2 regions of the Bradyrhizobium sp. C-145 genome follow, and region 1 is predicted to be linked to the other one. Evidence: predicted binding sites of a transcription regulator. Region 1 holds the regulator's gene; the other holds the start of a gene.
The links. Region 1 encodes LexA, which represses DNA repair genes until DNA is damaged. Its sites were predicted from a motif close to TGTTCNNNNTGTGTTCNG; they were not measured.
Positions count from the first base shown of each region.

Region 2: a site for LexA is predicted at 1,120-1,137, ahead of LRP30_RS05410 (ribonuclease T2). Genes of this name have one in related genera too.

Region 1 covers NZ_CP088150.1:4,646,994-4,650,200, forward strand. Annotated here, with positions in the region: gene glp (gephyrin-like molybdotransferase Glp) at 1-625, shown strand, start outside; gene lexA (transcriptional repressor LexA) at 803-1,504, shown strand; gene LRP30_RS21670 (hypothetical protein) at 2,083-2,517, shown strand; partial or broken gene LRP30_RS21675 (ComEC/Rec2 family competence protein) at 2,657-3,207, opposite strand, start outside.
Region 2 covers NZ_CP088150.1:1,149,598-1,152,804, reverse strand. Annotated here, with positions in the region: gene LRP30_RS05425 (DUF3617 family protein) at 1-97, opposite strand, end outside; gene LRP30_RS05420 (hypothetical protein) at 142-435, opposite strand; gene LRP30_RS05415 (hypothetical protein) at 617-1,078, shown strand; gene LRP30_RS05410 (ribonuclease T2) at 1,184-1,888, shown strand; gene rlmJ (23S rRNA (adenine(2030)-N(6))-methyltransferase RlmJ) at 2,046-2,906, shown strand; gene LRP30_RS05400 (cold-shock protein) at 3,158-3,207, shown strand, end outside.

The DNA.
Region 1 (3,207 bases):
GATCGTCTATTCCAACGGCTATGCCCTGCACGCGCTCGCCCGCAGCGAGGGGGCCGACACCATCGACCTTGGCATTGCCGCCGACACGCTGGAGGCCACCACCGCCGGCATCCGCCGCGCCCGCGAGAGCGGCGCCGACATCCTGGTCACGACCGGCGGCGCATCGGTCGGCGACCACGATCTGGTCCAGCAGGCGCTGAGGGACGAAGGTATCTCGATGGCGTTCTGGAAGATTGCGATGCGCCCGGGCAAGCCGATGATGCATGGGCGGCTCGGCGCGATGCGCGTGATCGGCCTGCCGGGTAATCCCGTCTCCTCCTATGTGTGCGCCTTCCTGTTCATGGTCCCGCTGATTCGTGCGGTGTCGGGTCGATCCGTGATTCATCACCGCCATGAGCGCGCCGTGCTCGGCCGCGATGTGGGCGCAAACGATATGCGCGCGGATTATCTTCGCGCACGTCTGGAACAGCGCGACGACGGCACGCTGGTGGCCGTTCCCGTCCATCACCAGGATTCCTCGCTGCTTGCGAATCTCGCTGCGGCACAGGCACTTCTCGTGCGCGCGCCGTTCGCGCCGAAGGCCGGAGCCGGCTCGCCTTGCGAGGTGCTGCGCCTGCCCGTCTGAGCGCATCCACCACACGCGTTCCGCGAACTTTGTCGCGTTCACGCAAAATTAAGCAGTTGCGGAACACATATCGAACATATAGTGTCCGTTCATGATTTGTTTCGAGGAGGTAGCGGTTCGCCGCTCCAATTCAGCGTCTCGGAATCGAACGACATCAACCGGGGGACTTTGGTCGAGATGTTAACGCGCAAACAATACGAGCTTCTGCGGTTCATCAGCGAACGTCTGAAGGAAAGCGGCGTGCCGCCCTCCTTCGACGAGATGAAGGATGCGCTCGACCTGCGCTCGAAATCGGGCATCCATCGCCTGATCACCGCGCTGGAGGAGCGCGGCTTCATCCGCCGCCTGCCCAACCGCGCTCGCGCCATCGAGGTGATCAAGCTGCCTGAGCTCCAGGCCGCCGCCGGCAACCGCCGCGGCTTCACGCCAAGCGTCATCGAGGGCAATCTCGGCAAGGTGCGCGCGAGCTCCAGCCCACCCGCCGACGAGGGCGAGCGTCCCGTTGCGGTGCCGGTGATGGGTCGCATCGCAGCCGGTACGCCGATCGAAGCGTTGCAGACCCGCAGTCACACCATCAGCGTGCCGCCCGACATGCTGGGCTCGGGCGAACACTATGCGCTCGAAGTGCGCGGCGATTCGATGGTCGAGGCCGGCATCCTCGACGGCGACATGGCGCTGATCCAGCGCAACGAGAGCGCCGATACCGGCGACATCGTGGTGGCGCTGATCGACGACGAGGAAGCGACGCTCAAGCGCTTCCGCCGCCGCGGCGCCTCGATCGCGCTCGAGCCCGCCAACGCCGCCTACGAGGTGCGCATCCTGCCGCCGAACCGGGTGAAGATTCAGGGCAAGCTGATCGGACTGTACCGCAAGTACTGAGAAGACTCAGTGGTCATTCGATACCGATGATTCCGATTGGAGCGGACGGATTGTCCGCTTCAGCTGGATAGTCTTTCTGGTCTCGGGCAGATTATCTGGCCCCTTTCCAAGCGCTAGGTCCTCGGCATGCCGCCCGAAGCACTCATCGCCTTGCGGCTCAAGAGATCGAGGAGACAACGATGCGTAGGATCGTTTTGAGCGCCTTCGCAACTGTGCTGATCGCTGCATCGGCAGCGCAAGCATTCGCAGCACAATCGCAGCACCATCCCCGCAAGTCGGCGTATGCGACAACGAGTGAGCAATTCCGCAGCGCCCGAAGTGCCGTCGCGCGACAGCCACAGCCGAGTTGGCCATATTCCGGATGGTCGGCGCCCGCAGGCCGCTGACGCTCGCATCCGCCAAATGCACTGAAGCGAGCTTTGTTCCTATTGGATTCGGGAAAGATAATGTGATCGCATCCGACTGACGCCAGCCGCAGATTCGCCCACAACCAAGCAGAATGTTACGTGCTTCCACTCTGATAGAGGCTTGCGCCTCCGAAAGAGGCGCGGGTTGCTATCTTCGAATAGGAGCACCCGATGTGTGACTACAGTCTGCATGCCGTTGCATCGCGCCCCGCCGAAGTCGGCGAGACGATCGTGTCGACAACGTTCCGCGGCACCTCGACGCGCGGCTTCGCTTCCGCGGCCGACCCGACCGTGGCCGTCTGCCTGCTGCCGGGAACGGAGCTCGCCTTCGCCGACAACGTCCGTTACGACAATCGTTGGATCTGGACGCGCACGATCAACTCCCGCGTCGGCAAGTTCGGCAAGATCGATCCGCACATTCCCGATCGCCATCATGACGCGATCGAATTCCCCGACGGCAAATACGTGCTGGTGACGCAGCTCGTCGAAGGCCAGCACGCAACCGTGCTGCAACTGCCGGTGACGCAGCCGGTCAGCGAGCGCGAGCACAAGCCGCAGATCGATACCGACAGCCGGCCGACGATCACGCGTCTGCCGATCGGCTGAGCCGTTCCTGGCCACCAGGTCGGGCCAGGATTGAAAATGCCATCGCCGGCCGAGGCCGGCGAGATGGTATGATTTATGTTCTGCGGAAGTCCGGTTGGACCCGGACCAACTCCTCGCATTTGTTCTTAATCGTCTGGCCTTAATCGTCGACCTGCAAGTCGGTCTCCGCCGGAGTCGCGTCCCGATTGCGGACCGTAGCCGCCTTCGGCGCGAGGCTTCCGTCGAAATCACCCTCGCCGGCGCCGGCCGGGAGCCAAGGGCGGCTTGTGCCTCTTGCTCTCACAGCCTGAACCGCAAAACCGTCACCACGCTGCGTCAACGCCAGCGCGCCTTGGCTGGTGAGACGCTGCCGATCGACCACCATCGCCGCGCAATCGGGCGGTGCGGGCCGCCGCGTCACTACCAGCGCGGCGCGGCTGCAATCATCAGCCAGCGCGTCGATCCGCAAGGAAAGCGCAACCAGCCTCCCGTCGGCGAGCGGCGTCACGCAGCCGGCCTCGTCGCACGACACGCCGTCGGCCAGCGAGCTACTCCCGGCGTCGCGCGGATCAGCGTCGGCAGCTAACCACTCCCTAAGCAGAAAGCCGTCCTTGCTCGTCCGGATCACATGCAGGTGTCCGTCGCGGCCGCGCACCGCGACGCTCGCGTCGTCTCCGGCAATCAGGATATCGGGCTGCCGCACCGACAGCC
Region 2 (3,207 bases), 3.5 Mb from region 1:
GCCCGGCCTTGCGCATCGGCAGCTCGTCGGCGCCGGCTGCGCCTGCCGACAGCACGAGACAAGCGACCGAGCCGAGCAAAGCGAGTTTGCGCGTCATGTGGAAGACTCCCGGCTTGAGAGTTTGGGCGTTACGACAACGCCTCAGTACAGCGTACGGATCGGCTGCTCGGCAGCGCCATAGGGCACCCAGCGGCAGGAGAACGAGATGTAGCCGCCCTCATAGGCCTGCACCGCGAGGAATTTGACGACCTTGCCGTAGCGCGCGCAGTGATCGACCGCGACCTGTCGCGCATCGGCCTGGGTCGCCATCGAATAGGCGATGATGCCGCCGGTGTCGTTGCCCTTGAACGGCGGCACCGGAAGGATATCGGCGCGCGCCGACTGGCTCGCCATCATACCCAAGGCAAGAAGGCCCGCGGCCGCAATGATTCGCATTCCCGTCACTCCAATTGGCTGCCCCAGTTTACGGTGCCGGACTGGAAGTGAAAAGAACGGAAGCCCTGTCGGCTGCGACGATATGGTCAACTCCTGGCGAAGTGTTGCCGCGGTGCACTTGACCTCCCCCGGCCTTCGCGGCACCGTCCGACCTTCGCAAGACCAGCTGTCCGGATTGACCATGCGCGCCCCCTCCCTGAAATCGCTCCGCTTTGCCGCCGTGCTCGGCCTCATGTTCGGGGCGCTGTCGCTCGGTGAGGCCAGGGCCGCCAATCCGCTGGAGCTGAATTTCTGGCTGAGCGGACCGCGCTACGACGGCGCCGTCGCCGATTGCGACAAGGCGCTGCCGACGATTGCCGCCCAGTTCTGGGAAAAAGAAAGCGAGTTCTGGAATTCCTCGCTGAAAATCACCGGCTTCTCCGCCGTTCGCGAGACCGCGTTCCGTCCCTGGCAGTCCGACAACATTCCGCGCCGCTATTGCACCGGCGATGCCCTGCTCAATGACGGCAAGGTGCGCAAGGTGCATTTCTCGATCATCGAGGATGGCGGCTTCGCCGGCTACGGCAATGGCGTCGAATGGTGCGTCGTCGGCGTCGACCGCAACTGGGCCTATAATCCGGCCTGCCGCGCCGCAAAGCCCTGATTCGGGTCGAACTGGCGGTTGAATGGCGGTCGCCTGAATTTTGTTCTTGAAATGTTCTTATCGCCTGCTAGGCTTCCTTGCACAGTCTAGTTGAGGGGCGTCGCCATGTTTCATTCCAGATTGCATTCGTTCTCCCGCCTGGTGATCTCGCTGACCCTTTCCCTGATCCTTGCCGCGGGGCTGGCCTCGTTCGCCGGTGACGCAAAGGCCCAGGACAAGCGGCAGAACGCGCCGGGCGAGTTCGATTTCTATGTGCTGTCGCTGTCATGGTCGCCCTCCTTCTGCGAGGAAGCGGCCGAGCGCGGCGGCCGCTCACAGATGCAGTGCAGCGGACGCCCCTACGCCTTCGTGGTGCATGGGCTGTGGCCGCAATATGAAAGCGGCTTCCCCGAATATTGCCAGCGGCCGGCACCGCGGCTGAACCGCAGCATCGTCTCTTCGATGCTCGACCTGATGCCGGCGCCGGGCCTGATCTTCAACGAATGGGACAAGCACGGCACCTGCTCCGGGCTCGAGGGCCGCAGTTATTTCGAGACGATCCGCAAGGCGCGCGCCGCGATCAAGATCCCGGCCGAATATCTCGATCTGTCGCAGGCCAAGACCGTGGCGCCGGCGGAGATCGAGGACGCCTTCATCAAGGCCAATCCCGGCCTCAGCGATGCCGCCATCTCGGTCACCTGCAACCGGACCCGGCTCTCCGAGGTCCGCATCTGCCTCAGTAAGGACCTGCAATTCCGCGCCTGCGACGAGATCGAACGCCGCGCCTGCCGCCGCGACCAGGTGACAATGCCGCCGATCAGGGGTGGATAGTTCCGGTCATTGCGAGGAGCCCGCGACAAAATTGCGAAGCAATTTTGCGCTGGCGACGAAGCAATTCAGACTGCCTCCGGAGTTAGATTCTGGATTGCTTCGCTGCGCTCGCAATGACAAGGGGTTGGGATCGCGCGAGACAACATAGTCCGATCCCATGAACTACCGCCACGCCTTCCACGCCGGCAACTTCGCCGATGTCATCAAGCACATCGTGCTGGCGCGCATCCTCACTTATTTGCAGGACAAGCCGGCGGCGTTCCGCGTCATCGACACCCATGCCGGCGCCGGTCTCTACGACCTCGACAGCGACGAGGCACGCCGCGGCGGCGAGTGGCTGACCGGCATTGCACGGCTGATGCAGGCGCGCCTGTCGAACGAGACCGCGGCGCTGACCAAGCCCTATCTCGACATCGTCCGCGCCTTCAATCCGAAGGGGGAGCTCAAGGCCTATCCGGGCTCGCCGCTGATCGCGCGCGGCCTGCTCAGGCCGCAGGACCGCCTCATCGCCTGCGAGCTCGAGCCGAAGGCACGCAAGGCGCTGATCGACGTGCTGCGCCGCGACGAACAGGCGCGGGTGGTCGATCTCGACGGCTGGATGGCACTGCCGGCCTTCGTGCCACCGAAGGAGCGGCGCGGCCTCGTGCTGGTCGACCCGCCCTTCGAGGCCAAGGACGAGTTCGAGCGGCTCGGCGAGGCCTTCGCGACGGCTTTCGCGAAATGGCCGACCGGTATCTACGTAATCTGGTATCCGGCCAAGAACCGGCGCGCCACCGATACGCTGGCGCAAATGGTGGCGCGGCTCGCAGCCGCAGCAAAGCCGCCCGGAAAATGCCTGCGTCTCGAATTCAGTGTGGCGCCGCAGCTCGATGGTGCGGCCCTCACCTCCGCCGGTCTTCTGATCGTCAACCCGCCCTACACGCTGCACGGCGAGCTCAAGACGATCCTGCCGGAGCTCGAAATGCCGCTCGGCCAGGGCGGCGCTGCCAGATTCCGATTGGAGGTGCCGAGGCCGTAACACTCCGGCATTCTTGGGAAAAATATGCAGGAGCGGTAGTCAATCTGCGAAGAACCGTATTATGCTGTTGCCGTGACTGGCTTTACGTTCCGCTTCCGCGAATGGTTGCGGCGGAGTGAAGGCCTAAGAAAGATCCGGCCGGACCGATGAGGTCCGCCCAAGGATGGCCAGCTCCCGGGCTTCGTAAGGTCCGGTCATGTCGTGACGTGAGTCTGCGTCGCGGCGGAGGAGCAATGAGGGGGAGTTTCCCGATGGCCATGACGGGAACGGTCAAGTTCTTCAACGGTGAGCGCGGCTACGG